Regions from separate parts of the Tatumella citrea genome, predicted to be linked through region 1. Evidence: predicted binding sites of a transcription regulator. Region 1 holds the regulator's gene; the other holds the start of a gene.

Region 1 (5,923 bases):
GGAAATGACCTACTGTATCCAGCAGTTTTCCCGGATAGAGCGAAATCAGAATAACCAGCGCGAAATAGATCAGGCTATAAATCAGCAAAGGCACTGCCCCGTCTCCCGCCAGCGGCGCAATACCAATCTCGAAAGAAACGGTTGCGGTGCGCGGGGTCGCAAATAACGGGCCAACGGCCAGATAGCAGACGGTTGCCAACACAAGACCTGCCGCCTTACCAATAGGCGAACTGAGGGAGTCGATACCTCCGCCAACTCTGGCAAGTGCAATCACTGTGAGTACCGGGAGGCCTACTGCAGTGATCAGAAAACCAATCGCAGCGGTCCAGACATGTTCCCCGGCCTGAATACCCACCATCGGTGGGAAAATAATATTACCCGCGCCAACAAACAGGGCAAATGTCATAAAGCCCAGCGCAAGGATATCTTTTGAAGTTAAACTTTTAGTCATAAATTACTCTGCACACCATGTGCTGAAAGTACCTGGAAGTTGGGTTTGATCATCATTGCACCGTGAGCCATGACTCACCTGAATTGAGTGATCAGAACAGGCCCGATCAACAAAACTGAGTGAAATTAGGATTATTTTTTTTCACCGATGCTGAATGACAACGGCCATAAGTAAAACTTTTATAGCGGAGAAAGGCAATATCAGATCGAAAAACCAGTATTAAATGCCGTATCTGGCATTAAAGACAGTGGAAATTAGTGGATTATGGTTTAGATAAGGATGATGATTTGTTTATTATTTGTCCGGATGCTGGTTTATCCATGCATTTATCCTATGGACCGTACACATAAGGCGCAAATTTTGCGCCTTATGTAGTACAAGTTCGCGTTAAATCACCAGACTTCGCTGGCAATAGTCACCACGCTGCGGACTTTTTGCCATTGCTGCTCTTCGGTCAGGCTATTACCCTCTTCGGTGGAGGCAAAACCACATTGCGGGCTCAGGCAGATTTGATCAAGACTCAGGTACTGACTGGCCTCGGCAATTCGCGCCTTCACCCGGGCGGGATCTTCCGGCGTTCCGTTTTTAGTAGTGATCAATCCCAGCACCGCCTGCTGATGTCCGGGTTTAATAAAGCGTAACGGCTCAAAGCCACCGGATCGTTCATTATCGTATTCCAGAAAAAAGGCATCGACATTGACCTGACCGAAAAGGATCTCTGCCACTGGCTCATATCCTCCTTCAGAGATCCAGGTGGAGCGGAAATTTCCCCGACAGACATGCAGACCAATGGTCAGATCATGAGGTTTACCGATCAGCGCTTTATTCAGTACCTGAGCGTAAGTGGCAGCCAGCACCTGAGGATCATCCCCCCGCTCTCTGACCTGAGCTCGCTGATCTTCTGAACAGAGATAAGCCCAGACAGTATCGTCGAGTTGCAGATAACGGCAGCCTGCATCATAGAAGGCACGAATCGCATCACGCCAGGTCGTGGCCAGATCATCGAAATATTCAGCCAGATCAGGATAGACGCTTTCATCAATATATTTGCGCCCGCCACGGAAATGCAGCACGCTCGGGCTGGGGATAGTCATCTTCGCCACGCTTTTACCGGCAACGCTCTGCAGGAAACGAAAGTCCTCCAGCATAGGATGTTCACCAAACCCCAGTTTCCCGGTTACCCGAACACCACGGGCTTTAGTTTGCACTCCGTTAAACTGAATGCCGTGGTCAGATTCAAAAGGTTCAACCCCTTCCAGCCCGTCAAAAAAATCAAAATGCCACCAGGCGCGGCGAAACTCACCATCGGTCACCACCTTTAAGCCCGCAGCCTGCTGCTGCTCAACCACATCACGAATCGCTGCGTTTTCAGCTTTACGCAACCCTTCGGCATCGAGACTTCCTGCCGAAAATTGTATCCGTGCCTGTTTTATCGCTTCGGGTCGCAGAAAACTCCCGACAATATCGGCGCGAAACGGTGCCTCAGCTCTTTGCATAATTACTCTCCTGATGCCGGAGGTGACCGGCAGATCTGTTTAAGCCATCCAGACGGCTAAATTGTGATTTTTTCAGGGTGGCATGAGAAAATCAGCCTGACAATTGAATATAATTCATTCGTAATGAATTTATTTCATCTGTAGTCCGAAAGCGACCGGCAATCTCAGTTACGGGATAAATCAGTGGGAACACAGTCACCGCAGAGAACGTACTGCGGTGACTGTCAGCTATTGGCTGGTCACAGGAATGGCAGCATTCCCCGGAACAATCATCCGTGCAGCCAGAGAAAAACTAAAGCAGGTACAGTGATCAGGTTCACTGGTGATAGATAACCGGGCACCATGATGCCCCAGAGCATGTTTCACAATCGCCAGTCCCAGACCACTGCCGCCGGTATTACGTGATCTGGCTTTATCTACCCGATAGAAACGTTCGGTGAGACGCGGGATATGTTCAGCAGCAATCCCCGGGCCATCATCGGATACCGAAAAATATGCTCCCTCAACAGAGCGTTTCCAGACAATATCAATATGGGTTTTTTCGGGGGTATGGTTGACTGAGTTATAGATTAGGTTGGAGATAGCGCTGCGTAACTGCTCATCGTTGCCGTATATCCGTAGCTTTTCATCTATAGAAAAAGTGATTTTTTGTCGGCCCTGACTAAGAGTTTCGGCTTCCTGTTGCAGCATATGTAACATTGCCGGAACATCAACTATCTCTTTCATATTCAGTGCAGGTGCTGCTTCGATACGCGTTAGCGTCATCAGCTGTTTAACCAGCCCTTCCATGCGCCGCGACTGTTCCTGCATAGTCCCCACAGCTTTGAAATAGACTTTATCATTCAGCTGATTGTCTTCCATCATTTCCAGATAACCCTGGATAACCGTCAATGGGGTACGCAGTTCATGGCTGACATTAGCGAAAAAGTGGCGCCGCATATTTTCCAGCTGCCGCATCTGCGTCATATCTCTGGCGCTGATCAGCCACTGCCCTTCGCTGTAGGGCATAATCCTGAACTCCATGTGATGCCCGTTATTCAGTAGCTGGGTCAAAGGAGTTTCGAAATTTTTAGCCTGCAGATAGCGGGAAAACTCAGGATAACGCAGCAGGTTGAGGATATTTTGCCCGTTATCCTCCGGCCAGCGTAAACCCAGATATTGTTGTGCCAGCCCGTTGCACCAAAAAATATTGCCCTCTTCGGTGGTCAGGATCAGCCCGTCAGGCAGCGATTCTGCACCACTGCGAAAGCGTTTAATCAGATTACGCAACTCTCCGCGTCGCCGCCGGTTGCGCACCTGCATCAGAAATAAGCCATGAAACAGAGGTTCCCAACTGCCTTTACCGGTTGGCGGAGTCATGGTCCTGTCGACCCACAGCCAGTGTGATAAACGCATTAGTTGGAAGAAATGCCAGAAAAGTAATAAGACAACCGCCAGCAGCAGGCACCAGGCCAGTTGCCGGGTCAGTAACCCAGCCACACCACCGGCCAGGCAGGCAAGCAGAAATTCAGATATCAGGGTGCGCCACGAAAGTTTGTCCAGCACGAGTGACACTCCATTCAGAAACGGGCAGAGAAACGATATCCTGTACCACGGACTGTTTGTACCATACGCTCATGGCCTGTGACTTCAAGTGCCTTACGCAGACGACGGATATGAACATCTACCGTCCGGTCTTCAACATACACATTAGTTCCCCAGACATGATTCAGCAATTGTTCTCTGCTGTAAACGCGTTCCGGGTGAGTCATAAAGAAATGCAGTAATTTATATTCAGTTGGTCCCATTTCTACCGGAGTTTCTCCGGACATAACCCGGTGCGAGGTCGGGTCCAGCGTTAGCCCCTGAATATCAATCAGCTCATCATCTGCCGTCGGCGAAATACGACGAATCACCGCTTTTATCCTGGCGATCAGTTCCTTCGGCGAAAAAGGTTTGGTCATATAGTCATCGGCGCCAGCATCCAGCCCGCGAACCCGATCTTCCTCTTCCCCTTTGGCCGTCAACATCACGACCGGAATATCCCGGGTCATCGCTTCTTTTTTCAGATAACGGATAAACTGAATACCACTACCACCAGGTAACATCCAGTCCAGTAATATCAGATCGGGCCAGGGTTCAATCAGTTTTTTTACTGCGCTGTCATAATCCTCAGCTTCGATGGGATGATAGTCATTCTGCTCCAGCACGAAACATAACATTTCGCGAATCGGAGCCTCATCTTCTACGACCAGAATGCGTTTAGCCATTGTTTCTCCAGCGAATATCTTCGGGTATTTCCGAAGTTGCGGCGCCATTATGAGTCAGTTTTATGACAGTTTTATGAATAAATGCCAGCTTATTTTCTGAGAACATGTCATAAAAATTTATTGATTTTTGCTAACCGTACTGTGCCAGTGGCCATCCTGTAATACAAATCCGGACAAGCCACTCTTTTTTTATCCGGGAGCCGGTAACAGGTATACTGCGTGCAGCAGGGTGAAACCGGGAACATTATGAAAATTATCCATACTTCTGACTGGCATTTGGGTCAGTTTTTTTATACCCGTAGCAGGGCTTATGAACATCAGTCTTTTCTCGACTGGTTATTGCAACAAATTACCGACCACCAGGTCGATGCCCTGATAGTCGCAGGTGATATTTTTGATACCGGTTCGCCACCCAGTTATGCCAGGGAAATCTACAACCACTTTGTGGTCTCGTTACAACAGACAGGTTGCCAGTTGGTTATTCTGGCCGGTAATCACGACTCAGTTGCCATGCTTAACGAATCACGGGAATTACTTGCGTGCCTGAACACCCGGGTTATCGCCAGTGCCGGGACTGACATTAGTAATCAACTGGTTATTCTCCGCGATAAGCAACAGCAGCCTGCGGCGGTACTCTGTGCCATCCCCTATCTGCGTCCCCGGGATATTCAGTTGAGTCAGGCCGGTCTGGACAGCCAGCAGAAACAACAAAACCTGTTACAGGCGATCACCGATCATTACCGGCAATGCTATGACGGCGCGCTTGGTTTGCGGGATGAACTGGGTCAACCTGAACTGCCGGTTATTGCCACCGGACATCTGACCGCGCTGGGTTCCCGCAGCAGTGAGTCGGTACGGGATATCTATATCGGCAGCCTGGATGCATTTCCGGCATCAGCGTTCCCTCCCGCGGATTATATCGCCCTGGGACATATTCATCGCCCGCAACAGGTCGGCGGGCAACCACACATCCGCTACAGCGGATCACCCATTGCACTCAGTTTCGATGAACCAGGTAAGGAGAAAAGCGTCTGCCTGGTAGAATGTGGCCCCGGCCAGCCACTCACAGTAACTACTCTGCCTGTTCCTTGTTTCCAGCCCATGCAAACCCTGAGAGGTTCACTGGAAGAGATAGAAACACAAATCAATGCACTGACTGCCGATGACAGTGGCCGGCCGGTATGGCTGGATATTGAAGTCACGCAACAGGACTATCTCAGTGACTTGCAACAACGCATCGAAACCCTGGTGTCAGGCAAACCTGCAGAAGTGTTACTGCTACGCCGCAGTCGTGAACGCTCGACGGCAGGCATTCAGCGGATGGAGAACGAAACGCTCAATGAACTCACCGCAGAAGATGTATTTCTGCGCCGCCTTGAGCTGGAACAACAACTGTCAGAAGATGATCGCCAGCGACTACTGACCCTTTATCTGCAGACGCTGGAACAGGTACAACACGCCGGACAGGAGCAGGACAACGAATGAAAATACTAAGCCTGCGGTTCAAAAACCTGAATGCTCTGCGCGGCGAGTGGATGATCGATTTTCGTCAGCCACCGTTTGCCGGCAACGGTCTGTTTGCCATCACCGGTGATACCGGAGCCGGTAAGACCACCCTGCTGGATGCTATTTGTCTGGCACTCTACCATCAGACGCCACGCCTGGGCCCGGTCACACCGACCCAGAATGAACTGATGTCACGCGGAACCAGCGAGTGTCTGGCGGAA
Region 2 (5,923 bases), 1.1 Mb from region 1:
GAGAAGATGACATAAAACCTGACCTCAGGCGGAGATTTCCCGGGCTATCCCCTTGCAGAATTCACCGGAGTGACCCTGCAAGGGGATGTTTTTACTAACGGCGGATTACTGAACCTGCTGCTGGAAACGGCGAAGCAGTTGGTTACCACGCTGAACTGCATTATCCAGTGCTGTTTTAGGAGTCTCTTTCCCGGTCCAGACACTTTCAAGCTCTTCATCCACCACAGTACGTATCTGCGGCATGTTGCCGAGACGCAGGCCTTTGGTGAAGGCCAGAGGTGGTTTATTCAGCATTTGCTTCATCGCGATGTCCGCACCAGGGTTTTTGTCGTAAAAGCCCTGCTTGCGGGTTAACTCGTAGGCCGCAGTAGTTGCCGGGAGATAACCGGTTTTCTGATGCCACTCGGCCGCAATTTCCGGCTGAGCAAGGAATTTCAGGAACTCCGCAACCCCTTTGTAGGTTGCATCGCTCTGACCGCGCATAACCCACAGGCTGGCACCACCGATGATGGCATTCTGTGGCGCATTTTTCACTGTGGCATCATACGGCATCATCCCGACACCAAAGTTGAATTTGGCATACTGACGGATATCTGCCAGCGAAGCCGATGATGCTGTCGTCATTCCGCAATCGCCGCTGTAGAACTTAGCGGTCGATTCATCTTTACGTCCGTAATAGGTAAAGCTGCCGGCTTTGTTCATATCTTCCAGCATCTGAATATGGCGGATTTGCTCCGGACCATTGAATACCAGCTTCGCATCGGTACCGTCGAAACCATTATTCTCTGTCGCAAAAGGCAGACCATGCCATGCGCTGAACTCTTCAAGCTGAATCCAACCCTGCCAGCCGCTGGCGTATCCGCAACTCATTCCTGCTTTACGTAATGCAGCAGCATCAGAGGCCAGTTCCTGCCAGGTTTTTGGCGGCTGATCCGGATTCAGTCCGGCTTTGCGGAAAGCATCTTTGTTGTAATACAGAATAGGTGTTGAGCTGTTAAAAGGTTCGGACAGCATATGACCGGTTTTAGCGTCGGTGTAGTAACCAACAATGGTCGGAACAAACTGTTTCTCATCGAACTGAACACCGGCATCTTTAAACACTTCGTAGACCGGCTTAATCGCATGAGAAGCCATCATGGTGGCAGTACCAACTTCATAGACCTGAAGTATGGCAGGAGCATTTCCACTGCGTACTGCAGCAATCCCTGCGGCAAGGCTCTGCTCGTAGTTACCTTTGTAGACCGGAACAATTTTATAATCCGGGTGGGTCTGGTTAAAACGCTGAGCCAGCGAGTCAACCTCTGTGCCTAACCCTCCTTCCATTGAGTGCCAGAAGGGAATTTCGGTAACCGCGAAAGCATTTCCGCTCAGACCTAATGCCAGCATTAATCCTGCGGCATGACGACGAAATTTAAGAACTGACATAGTTTTGTCCTGTGGCATGATCGTGCGCTATGGGGAGTTCGCGAGGTAAAATGACACGGAAAAATGACAGAAAAATTAATATAAGATGTCAGTAAGATGACTGGTGAATGACAGAGACCCGCCATGTGAACCCATTCACCCGGCCAGACCCTGTTAATGGAACCCCTTGTAAAACCGGATAAAACGATGCGACTGACGATTGAATTGCTGCAACAACCTTCGCCACCCGAACTGGCCGATCTCAGTAAAATCTGGCCGGACAAAGCAGCAGCCGATTTTCTGCAACATGAGGAAGACAGCCGTTACTATGTAGCGCGTTTTAATCAGAGATTACTGGCAGGACTGGAGATACAGTTACTGCCATCAGAGGCAGTCATTTCACAGATTATGGTTCGGGAAGCCACCCGTCGGCGGGGCATAGGTCGATATCTACTGGAAGAGACTTTACGTATGAATCCGGATGTCCAGCGCTGGCGAATCAGCCCCGACCAGCAGCCATTATCCGGGACCGCCAGCATGTTTCTGTATGCCTGTGGCTTTCGGTCAGAGCAAGGCATCTGGATTTTCAGCCATTAAATCGCAGGCATAAAAAAGGGCGTCCCTCAGGGCGCCCTCAGTTCACTGCGGCAGTCTAATCAGGCTTCGATCGCAACACGCAGTTTTTTCATTGCATTTTTCTCCAGCTGGCGAACACGCTCAGCGGAAACACCGTACTTATCGGCCAGTTCCTGCAATGTGGTTTTGTTGTCATCATCCAGCCAGCGTGCGCGAATGATATGCTGGCTACGCTCATCCAGGCCCTGAATCGCATCACTCAGCTTATCAGCCGCATGAGACTCCCAGTTATCTTCTTCGATACCATCGGCAAAGTCAGAAGCTTTATCCTGCAGATACAGCACCGGAGCTACTGGTTTGCCTTCAGCACCTTCATCATCCGGGGTTGGGTCAAACGTCATATCCTGAGCAGCCATACGTGATTCCATTTCACGCACATCTTTACTGCTCACCCCGAGTTCACGGGCCACCATCTCTACTTCGTCCTGGTTAAACCAGCCGAGGCGTTGTTTGGATTTGCGCAGATTGAAGAACAGTTTCCGCTGCGCTTTGGTGGTGGCGACTTTCACAATACGCCAGTTTTTCAGGACATATTCGTGAATTTCCGCTTTGATCCAGTGCACGGCAAACGAGACCAGGCGCACACCCACTTCAGGGTTAAAACGGCGTACGGCTTTCATCAGGCCGATATTACCTTCCTGAATCAGGTCCGCCTGTGGCAGTCCGTAACCTGCATAATTACGAGCGATATGAACCACAAAGCGCAGATGAGACAGGATCAGCTTCTTAGCTGCATCCAGATCGCCCTGGTAATGCAGCCGTTCAGCCAGCGCTTTTTCCTCGTCGGCTGTCAGCATCGGGCAACCATTTGCTGCCCGGATATATGCGTCCAGATTACCCAGAGGAGCAATAGCTAAAGCTTGCATTTCTTTGGTCATTCAAACCCTCTCAGAATTCGTCAATAATGTTGCCAGATCCTTACAGCCTGCGCCTACATTATGTCAGCCGTGCCAAAAGATCGAAAGCAATGTGTGCTATTAATCATTAAGACACAAAAGTTATCCACAGGTTCACTTTTGATTGTGAATAATTTATGACAAGGCGCAGGGGGTACTGCGGGGAAAATTCCTCTGCTCCCCAACCTACGGCAACAGAGGAATAGTATAGCAAAAAAATATTTCCCGGGATTACTGTGGTGTAAATCGGCGTAAATGTTGTGCAGTTGCCAGCCAGGCCGCAACCCAACCTACAATGGCTGAGACTAACAGCAATAATAGTGCTTCATCGAACGAGAAACCTTTCAGGTCAAACGAAGCACTGAACACGCTGGCAACATGCGACACCACCGATTCCAGCCGGAATACCAGAATTTCAGACAAAATCAGCGAAAGAAAGGCCCCGGAAAGTCCCAGCATTGCCCCGCCGTAAACAAATGGTCGCAGGATAAAGCCATCGGTGGCACCGATGAGCTTCTGCACATTAATGGTATCGCGCCGGGCGAAGATACTCAGACGCACGCTGTTACCTATCACCAGGAACACGGCCACTACCATTAGCAGGCCAATCATAAACGCCACTTGTCCCACCAGCCCGGTCAGGGCAGAGAGCCTGGCAAACCAGCTGTCATCCATCCGTACTTCATCCACCCCACTTACTTTAGCCACTCTGTCACGCAGCGTATTCATGGTGTCTGAATTCTGGAAATTCAGTTTTGGGGTAATGATAGCCACAGCCGGCAGCGGGTTCTGCTCCAGCATATCCATCGCTCCGCCAAACCCTGACCAGTTACGGAACTCATTCAATGCTTCTTCACGACTCAGATAATCCACATGCTGGACACCATCAGTCTGCTTCAGAGTATTGATCACATTCTGAGCCGCATTATCATCGAGTGTTTTCGACAGATATACCGTCAGTTGTGGAGCGGGATACCACTCGGTTGCTGCCTGATCGACGTTTTTCCACACGATATAACAAACGCTCGGTAACGTCAGAGAGATAGCAATAACCGTAACCGTCAGCAGCGTCGCCAGTGGCTGACGCAGCATATCTGCCAGCATTCCACGCCACGCATAATGCCATTGCTCCTGCCAGCCGCCACGCAGAGCTTTCTCTTTAGAAACCCGTTTTTGCTTCGGTCGGGCTTTAGCTGCCGCCGGGGTCTTCCGCCGGTTGACCTGATTCCCCTTGCCTGGTTTCATGCCACTCCCCCATGCAAACGTCCCTGGCTGAGGGTCATCACACGATAATTTCTGCGGGAAATAAGAGACATATCATGAGTTGCCATCAGTACAGTGACACCAACGCGGTTAAATTCTTCAAATAAACGCAGGATATCTTCCGATAATGCGTGATCCAGGTTACCGGTAGGTTCATCCGCCAGCAGTAATGCCGGCTTATTGACTACCGCTCTGGCAATACCCACTCGTTGCTGTTCCCCACCAGACAGCTGGATTGGAAAACTCTTCGCTTTATCGAGCAGACCGACTTTATCCAGCGCCGCCGATACCCTGCGGCGAATATCCTCACCACTGGCCCCGGAAATAATTAACGGTATTGCGATATTGTCGTAAACCGTTCTGTCCATCAGCAGATGATGATCCTGAAAGATCATCCCTATTTGCCGACGCAGAAACGGGATCTCGCTATTGCGCAAACGCGTTATATTATGGCCGCTAAACCAAATTTGCCCGGCACTGGGACGCTCTATTCCGCAGATCAACTTGAGCAATGTACTCTTACCTGCCCCGGAATGACCGGTCAGAAAAGCCATTTCTCCCTGGCGCAGATGAAAATCTACACCCTGAAGCGCCTGGCGTCCCCCCAGATAAGCTTTACTGACCTCTTCAAAGCGAATCATCCAAATTAGTCCTCTCGGGCAAACAATGCCTCTATAAAATCTCCGGCCTTAAATGGCCGTAAATCATCGATGCCTTCTCCGACACCAATGTATCGGATTGGAATACTGAACTGGTCAGCCACAGAGAAAATCACTCCGCCTTTGGCTGTCCCGTCAAGTTTGGTCAGTGTAATACCGGTCAGGCCAACAGCCTCATTGAACAACCGGGCCTGACTGATAGCATTCTGTCCGGTGCTGGCGTCAATGGTTAGCATAACTTCATGAGGCGCACTGTCATCCAGTTTGCTCATTACCCGGGTAATTTTTTTCAGCTCTTCCATTAAATGGGATTTATTCTGTAAACGACCCGCAGTATCGGCAATCAGTACATCAATTCCGCGGGATTTTGCTGCCTGAATAGCATCAAAAATAACAGAAGCCGAATCAGCCCCGGTATGCTGAGAGACTACCGGGATGTTGTTCCGCTGCCCCCAGACTTCCAGCTGCTCTACTGCAGCAGCCCTGAATGTGTCTCCGGCAGCCAGCATTACCGATTTCCCTTGCGACTGGTACTGACGTGCCAGCTTACCAATCGTGGTTGTTTTACCCACCCCATTCACGCCGACCATCAGAATAACAAACGGAGTTTTTCCTTCAATATCCAGTGGTTGTTCTACACGGTCCAGAATGGCTGACATTTCATCCTTTAACAGACCGTATAATGCTTCAGCATCACGTAGCTGTTTGCGGCTGGCATGAGTGGTCAGATTGCTGATAATTTTACGGGTTGTCTCAACCCCGACATCAGCAATAAGTAATTGTTCTTCAAGCTCTTCAAACAGTTCATCATCAATTTTTTTACCGCGAAACAGCCCGATAAAACCTGATCCCAGGTTCTGCCTGGTTTTCACCAGACTGCGTTTTAACCGGGCAAAAAAACCTTCGCGGGTAGGTCTTTCCTGCTCTGTCGGCACAATGGTTTCAGTGAGCTCAGAGGGAACGTCTTCCGGACTAATCTGAGTCAGGCGAGAATCATTTTCTGCCGCTGGTTCTGCCAATGCGGATAATTCGGCACTCTCCACCGGAGTTTCCACAGCTTCAACC

Evidence for each region. Region 1 encodes PhoB, which activates phosphate uptake and scavenging genes when phosphate is short. Its sites were predicted from a motif close to CTGTCATAAAACTGNCNNAT; they were not measured.
Region 2: rpoH (RNA polymerase sigma factor RpoH) is a predicted target of PhoB. The motif match lies at 3,061-3,080, and genes of this name have one in related genera.

Annotation. Positions count from the first base shown of each region.
Region 1 is NZ_CP015579.1:1,086,957-1,092,879, reverse strand. Features, by position in the region: gene brnQ (branched-chain amino acid transport system II carrier protein) at 1-451, opposite strand, end outside; gene A7K98_RS05200 (cobalamin-independent methionine synthase II family protein) at 844-1,947, opposite strand; gene phoR (phosphate regulon sensor histidine kinase PhoR) at 2,176-3,492, opposite strand; gene phoB (phosphate response regulator transcription factor PhoB) at 3,507-4,196, opposite strand; gene sbcD (exonuclease subunit SbcD) at 4,443-5,681, shown strand; gene A7K98_RS05180 (AAA family ATPase) at 5,678-5,923, shown strand, end outside.
Region 2 is NZ_CP015579.1:29,719-35,641, reverse strand. Features, by position in the region: gene ugpA (sn-glycerol-3-phosphate ABC transporter permease UgpA) at 1-13, opposite strand, end outside; gene ugpB (sn-glycerol-3-phosphate ABC transporter substrate-binding protein UgpB) at 106-1,425, opposite strand; gene panM (aspartate 1-decarboxylase autocleavage activator PanM) at 1,612-2,001, shown strand; gene rpoH (RNA polymerase sigma factor RpoH) at 2,061-2,918, opposite strand; gene ftsX (permease-like cell division protein FtsX) at 3,168-4,181, opposite strand; gene ftsE (cell division ATP-binding protein FtsE) at 4,178-4,840, opposite strand; gene ftsY (signal recognition particle-docking protein FtsY) at 4,846-5,923, opposite strand, start outside.